Regions from separate parts of the Azospirillum sp. B2RO_4 genome, predicted to be linked through region 1. Evidence: predicted binding sites of a transcription regulator. Region 1 holds the regulator's gene; the other holds the start of a gene.

Evidence for each region. Region 1 encodes PhoB, which activates phosphate uptake and scavenging genes when phosphate is short. Its sites were predicted from a motif close to TNTCATAAAACTGTCA; they were not measured.
Region 2: the regulator PhoB is predicted to act here: its motif matches at 2,301-2,316, upstream of PWS46_RS25985 (DUF47 domain-containing protein).

The regions. Positions count from the first base shown of each region.
Region 1 is NZ_CP118485.1:2,756,625-2,760,311, forward strand. Features, by position in the region: gene pstC (phosphate ABC transporter permease subunit PstC) at 1-134, shown strand, start outside; gene pstA (phosphate ABC transporter permease PstA) at 127-1,437, shown strand; gene pstB (phosphate ABC transporter ATP-binding protein PstB) at 1,553-2,299, shown strand; gene phoB (phosphate regulon transcriptional regulator PhoB) at 2,395-3,099, shown strand; gene PWS46_RS13295 (SAM hydrolase/SAM-dependent halogenase family protein) at 3,264-3,687, shown strand, end outside.
Region 2 is NZ_CP118489.1:524,102-527,788, forward strand. Features, by position in the region: gene PWS46_RS25965 (hypothetical protein) at 217-468, shown strand; gene PWS46_RS25970 (hypothetical protein) at 701-991, opposite strand; gene PWS46_RS25975 (hypothetical protein) at 1,084-1,332, opposite strand; gene PWS46_RS25980 (hypothetical protein) at 1,637-2,158, opposite strand; gene PWS46_RS25985 (DUF47 domain-containing protein) at 2,417-3,061, shown strand; gene PWS46_RS25990 (inorganic phosphate transporter) at 3,072-3,687, shown strand, end outside.

The DNA.
Region 1 (3,687 bases):
TCGGCGATCAGGAGTTCGACAGCCCGAAGACGCTGTCGGCCTTCGGCCTCGGCCTCGTGCTGTTCCTCGTCACGCTCTGCCTCAACATGGTCGCCCTGCGGGTGGTCCGGACCTATCGGGAGAAATATGACTGACCTCGTCGAGCAGGACGTGGCGGCCGTGACGCCATCCTCCGCCCCCACCCCCGTGAAATCGCGCCTGCGTGGCGAGGCCTTCGCCCGCCGTCTGCGCGCCCGCCACGCCGCGGAGCGCCGCTTCCGGCTGGCCGGGGCCGCCGCGGTGGCGCTGGCGGCGCTGATCCTGGTGCTGCTGCTGGGCTCCATCGTCGCCAAGGGCGCCAGTGCCTTCCTGGAGGCGCGGATCCGGCTGGAGGTGACGCTGGACCCGGCGGAGGTCGCCGACCGCAACTACACCGCCCTGCTGCGCCGGGCGCTCTACGCCCAGTTCCCGCAGGTGACCGACCGCGCCGGCAAGCGCGTTTTGAACGACCTGCTGTCGTCGGGCGCGCCGTACGAGCTGGAGGCGATGGTCGCCAAGGACCCGGCGCTGGTCGGGACGACGCAGACCGTCTGGGTCCGCGCCGACGACCAGATCGACCAGCTGGTGAAGGGCGGCTACCGGCGCGACCTGCCGGAAAGCGAGCGCGGCCTCAGCGATGCCAAGGTTGCGGCAACCGACGCGCTGCTGGCCTCCGGCGCGCTGGCGCAGGGCTTCAACACCACCCTGTTCACCGCCGGCGACAGCCGCGAGCCGGAACAGGCCGGCATCGGCGGCGCCATCGTCGGCTCGCTGCTGACCCTGCTGGTGACCATGGCGCTGTCGGTGCCGGTCGGGATATCCGCCGCGGTCTATCTGGAGGAGTTCGCGCCGAAGAACCGCTGGACCGACCTGATCGAGGTGAACATCAACAACCTTGCCGCGGTGCCGTCGATCATCTTCGGCCTGCTGGGTCTCGCGGTGTTCCTCGGCTTCTTCGGCATGCCGCGCTCCGCCCCGCTGGTCGGCGGGCTGGTTATGGCGCTGATGACGCTGCCGGTCATCATCATCGCGTCCCGCGTCGCGTTGAAATCGGTGCCGCCGTCGATCCGCCAGGCGGCGCTGGGCATCGGCGCCTCTCCCCTGCAGACGGTGCTGCACCATGTGCTGCCACTGGCGATGCCCGGCATCCTGACCGGCACCATCATCGGCATGGCCCGCGCCCTGGGCGAGACGGCGCCGCTGCTGATGATCGGCATGGTCGCCTTCATCGTCGACATCCCCCACGGGCTGACCGACAGCGCCACGGTGCTGCCGGTGCAGATCTACATGTGGGCCGACAGCCCGGAACGTGCCTTCACCGAGCGCACCTCCGCGGCGATCCTGATCCTGCTCGGCGTCCTGATCCTGCTGAACGGGGCGGCCGTGATCCTGCGCAAGATTTTCGAGAGACGGTGGTGAGCGCCCCATGAGCATTCCAGGCAGCATGAAAAGCGGCATCCCGAGCCCGCTGAAGCTGCGGTCCCGTGGCGACCGGCAGCCGGACCGGGCGTCCGCCACCGCCCTGCCCGCCAAGATGACCGCCCGCGGGGTGAAGGTGTTCTATGGCGCCAAGCAGGCGTTGAAGGGCATCGACCTCGACATCCAGGAAAACCGGGTGCTGGCGCTGATCGGCCCGTCCGGCTGCGGCAAGTCGACCTTCCTGCGCTGCCTGAACCGGATGAACGACACCGTCGAGGGCTGCCGGGTCGAGGGGCGGATCGCGCTGGACGGCGAGGACGTCTATGGCAAGGCGGTCGATGCGGTTCAGCTGCGCGCCCGCGTCGGCATGGTGTTCCAGAAACCGAACCCCTTCCCCAAGTCGATCTACGACAACGTCGCCTACGGCCCGCGCATCCATGGCCTCGCGTCCGGACGGGACGAGCTGGACGAGGTGGTGCAGACCTCGCTGAAGCGCGCCGGCCTGTGGGCGGAGGTCAAGGACCGCCTGCGCGAACCCGGCACCAGCCTGTCCGGCGGCCAGCAGCAGCGGCTGTGCATCGCCCGGGCCATCGCCGTCAGCCCCGAGGTGATCCTGATGGACGAGCCCTGCTCGGCGCTCGACCCCATCGCGACCGCCCATATCGAGGAACTGATCGACGAGCTGCGGGCCAACTACACCATCGTCATCGTCACCCACAACATGCAGCAGGCCGCCCGCGTGTCGCAGCGCACCGCCTTCTTCCATCTCGGCGAGATGGTGGAGTGCGACGACACCGAGGAAATCTTCACCAACCCGCGCGACGAGCGCACCCAGGGCTACATCACCGGCCGCTATGGCTGAGCCGCTGTCCCTATGCCCGCCCCCCTTCCCTCCTGTGTTGAAAAGGCTGTGCCATGCCGGTTAACGTCGAGACGCGCGCTGTGAACGGAGCCACCATGAACGCGGCCCTCAAGCCGCTCGTCCTGATCGTCGAGGACGAGGCCGACATCCTGACGCTGCTGAAGTACAACCTGGAAAAGGAAGGCTTCCGCGTCGCCACCGCCAGCGACGGCGAGGAGGCCCTGCTGGCCGCCGGCGAACAGACGCCGCACATCGTGCTGCTCGACTGGATGCTGCCGCTGATGAGCGGGCTGGAGGTCTGCCGCCAGCTGCGCCGCAACGCCAAGACCCGCGACATCCCGATCATCATGCTGACCGCCCGCGGCGAGGAGGGCGACCGGGTGCGCGGCCTGAATTCCGGCGCCGACGACTACATCACCAAGCCCTTCTCCCCCACCGAGCTGGTTGCCCGCATGCGCGCCGTGCTGCGCCGCGCCTCCCCCGGCATGACCGACGAGGTGCTGACCTTCGCCGACGTGACGATGGATCTGGCGGCCCACCGCGTACGCCGCAACAGCCGGGACGTACATCTGGGGCCCACCGAATTCCGCCTGCTGCGCCACTTCATGCAGCATCCCGGCCGCGTCTTCTCGCGCGAACAGCTGCTCGATCTGGTGTGGGGCCATGACGTGTACGTCGAGCCGCGTACGGTCGACGTACACATCCGCCGCCTGCGCAAGGCGATGAACGAAGAGGACGAGCTGGACCTGATCCGCACCGTGCGGTCGGCGGGCTACGCGCTGGATACGAAGTCGGTGTGAGGGGAAGGTTGGGCATGCAAGGTTAGACCCCCACCTATCCTCCCCCGCTGGGCGGGGGAGGGACTGCCGCCGCTCTCCCAAACATGCACTTGTCCCCTCCCCCGCCCAGCGGGGGAGGGTTAGGGTGGGGGTCTAACGCAGCGGCACTGGTGAGATTGCCCGTCATGATCCTGCTCTTCACCGACTTCGGCCTCTCCGGCCCCTATACCGGCCAGATGAAGGCGGTGTTGGCGCAACAGGCACCCACCGTCCCCGCCATCGACCTGTTCGCCGACGCCCCGGCCTTCGACCCGCAGCTTTCGGCCTATCTGCTGGCCGCCTACGCCCCGGCCTTCCCCGCCGGCAGCGTCTTCCTCAGCGTCGTCGATCCCGGCGTCGGCACCGAGCGGCGGCCGGTGATGGTGGAAGCCGACGGGCGCTGGTTCGTCGGCCCCGACAACGGCCTGTTCGCCCTGATCGCCCGCCGCGCAACGTCGCTAAACGCCTGGAAAATCGACTGGATCCCGGACAACCTGTCCGCCAGCTTCCATGGCCGCGACCTGTTCGCTCCCGTCGCTGCGAGCCTCGCCACCGGCCGTCCTGTCGAGC
Region 2 (3,687 bases), on a different replicon from region 1:
CTCCTCCCTCGTACGGGGACGGCCGCTTCCGCGCTTTCCATTTTTATGCTGGGGGAATGGGACAAACGGGGGTCCCTGTCGGTTTACTGCGTCGTCATCGCTGGGAAAGCGCCACGAACGGTCCAATCTATGGCAAGATGGTCCATCGTGAGGGAGACCGGCCGTCGGTGCCGGACCCGGTGCGTGGCCTGAAACGGAAGACGGACGCCCAAGAGAATGCTGATCGACGCCTATTTGGGATTCCGGGTCGGGGACGTGGTCCTGGACCGTGCGGAACTGGCGGCCGGCACCGCCACCATCAAGGAAATCCACGTCGTTCCCTGTGACTGGGCGCATGGCCTGACCGGCATCGCCGTCATGGAGAATGGCGCCGAGCGTTTCATCGTCCAGCTGAAGAAGGTGCGCCCGGCCGAGGAAGAGGTCGAGACCGAAAGCAACGTCCGGCCGCTGCGGCATCGCGCGCGCTGAACGGCTCCCGCAATCTCCGGAAACGAAAAGGCCCGCCGCCCCGGATCGGAGCGGCGGGCCTTCGTTTTTGCGGCGGCGGCCGGGAGACTGTCGATCTTGAGCTTTTATCAGCCGTCATTCCCGCGAAGGCGGGAATCCAGCCTGTTCAGCGGCTTATCCGCGGAGCTTTCTGGATCCCCGCCTTCGCGGGGATGACGGCCGATAATCGCCCACAAGGAGACAATCAGCCCCGTCAGTGGCGAAGCTGGACGCGTCCGCCGTTCCTGCGCGCGTCGTCGACGCTGGCGATAACGGGCAGGCCGCGCAGGAAGGCGGCGCCGGTGTCGGTCGCCTCGAACAGGACATGGCCCTGGCGGTCCTGGCCGCGGAAACGGGCCTCGGTCGCCATGCCGGCATTGCGGACGGCGGCCGACAGCTCGGACACGGCCCTCCAGATTCGGGCGCGGTGTTCGGCGGCGCTGGCACAGCCGGTCGCATCCGCGACGGCCAGCGTTACGGTGAAGGAATGAAGCTCGATCGCCATGGTGGCACCACGGAACTTGAAGTGCGGGATTGGAAAACCCGGATCGTTCCGGCCATCGCCGGATACGGTGCCGGCCCTAGGGATCGAGAAACTCAGTCGTAACGGGGAAGCTTCGACAGGACGATGTCGCTGATGAGGCCGCGGAGCTGGCTGACCGGGAGCTGTTCGACCGGAATGCGGACGGCGCGGGCGTAGGTCTCGCAAACGTGCCAGGCGTGGTCGGGTTCGACCAGGATGTGCCGGGCGAGATCATGTTCGTCGGCGTTCGCCCGACCGGGGAGCGCCTTTTCACAGGCCAGGACGGTTTGCACCATGTCGCTGGCCAGACTGTGCAGATTCATGGATGGCACCTTCCCATGTTCGGGAATTGTTGGGAACACGAACAGACTAGACCTTCGGACCGGTTTCCACAATGGTGCCTATGACGTTCGGCTGTGACAATTCAACGATGGTGCCACAACCGGCGTTTTCGCAATCCGCCGCGGACCGGCCGATACCGGCATCAACATAGGGCGGGGCGAATTATTCCGCCTGTGACCGTTTCGCGGGTCTGACGCGGCAAATTCCGGCCCGGACCTTCGGCAATCCCCTCTTGCGCCGGACGCGGTTTTGCCCATGGGGGGAGGAGGCGGCGATTGCCGCCGGTCAGGTCCGGATCAGGCCGTCCTGCTTCGGCGGGGCCGGGGTTGGAGCCGGTGCCGGGGGGGCGGGCGGCGAGAGCTGCCAGTTGTCGAGCGCGCGCCGCAGCGCGTCCAGCCCGGCGCCGGCGGAGGATTTCGCCTCGTCCGCCGCGCGGGTGATGGCGGCGCAGAGCGCGGCGCGGCGCTGCGGATCGTCGCGGCTTTCCTCCAGCGCGCGGCCGACATCGTCCGTGGTGTCGCCGCCCCTGGCGTCGGGCTGCGCCGTCTTCGGGTCGATGCCCAGCAGCGGCAGCAGATATTCCCGCCCCTTCTCGCGCGCCACCGCCACCGCCTTGTCGCCGAACCGCTCCGCCGCCGCCAGACCGGTGTCCCAGGCGCCGAGCGCAGCCGAGACGGTGGGGCTGCAGCGGCCGGCCGGGTCGTCCGGGGGGGAAGTCGTCTGGGCGTGCAGCGGCGCGGCGCTCAGCAGCAGGGCGGCGACAGCCGGGATGCCAAGGCGGCGGAGAGGATCGGTCGGGCGCGTCATGCGGGAGGACCTGCGGTCGGAGAGGGGGCTTCCGGAGATTTGGGGAGGCGGCCGGCGGCTTTCCATGCTGCCGCACCCGACGCGAGTCGGCGGAGGGAAAGAGCGGCATTCTGCCGCGACCTGTGGCGATTTTGCTACCGAATGACGTTTTCATGGCGTTTACATGACATCCCGCCGCTGCACCGCACCGCGAAGCGTGGTAAGAGCAGCCCGAAATCTCACCAGTCCCCTATCCAGATACAGGCGAGTCACCGTCCCATGCTGCTGCGCGCATTCCGTTCGCTGATGCCGAAGGAGGAACGCTTCGTCGACCAGTTCGTCGAGCAGGCCCGCCATATCGTGGCGGCATCCGCCGCCCTGGAAGCGGTGATGGACGCGGGACCGGACGACCGCACGCAGAAAATCGCGGCGCTGAAGCGGGTGGAGAAGGACGCCGACCGCATCGCCAAGGATGCAGGGCGCGACCTGCACCGCGCCTTCATCACGCCGTTCGACCGCTCGGACATCCTGTCGCTGATCAACGCGCTGGACGACGCCATCGACCTGATGGACGAGGTGCCGCGCCATGCCGGCCTGTACGGCGTCGAGGTGTTCGACGAGCCGATGCGCCGCTTCGTCGCCCTGATCCGCCAGCAGGCCGACGTGCTGCTGGAACTGATGCCGCTCCTGGGCGCCATCGCCCGCAACGCCGAGCGGATCGACCATCTCTGCGGCCGGCTGTCCGATCTGGAAGACGAGGCCGACGACGTGCTGCGCGACGCGCTGAAGGCGCTGATCGCGGAGAAGCCGGACATGATCGCCTTCCTCGGCCGGCGCGAGCTGTACGAGATGCTGGAGGCGGTGACCGACCGCTGCGACGACGTCGGCGACCTCGTCGCGGGCATCACGCTCGATCAGGTCTGAGGCCCGGTCTATGGAGGCCCTGCAACTCGGTCTGCCGGCGATCGTCCTCATCATTCTGGTGGCGCTCGCCTTCGACTTCATCAACGGCCTGCACGACGCGGCGAACTCCATCGCCACCGTGGTGTCGACCCGCGTGCTGTCGCCCAAGCTGGCGGTCCTGTGGGCGGCCTTCTTCAACTTCATCGCCTTCCTGTTCTTCGGCCTGCATGTCGCCACCACCATCGGCACCGGGCTGGTCGATCCGCTGGTGATGGACCCGGCGGTGATCCTGGCGGCGCTGATCGGCGCCATCGGCTGGAACCTGATCACCTGGTGGCTGGGGCTGCCGTCCTCCTCCTCGCACGCGCTGGTCGGCGGCATCGCCGGGGCCGGCATCGCCAAGGCGGGGTTCGGCGCCATCGTCGCCAGCGGCTTCACCAAGACGGCGGTCGCCATCGTGCTGTCGCCCGGCATCGGCCTGCTGCTGGCGCTGTTCCTGATGCTGGTGGCGTCCTGGGCGCTGCGCCGCGCCGCTCCCTTCACGGTCGACCGCCAGTTCCGCCATCTGCAGCTGGTGTCGGCGGCGCTCTACAGCCTGGGCCATGGCGGCAACGACGCGCAGAAGACGATGGGCATCATCGCCGTGC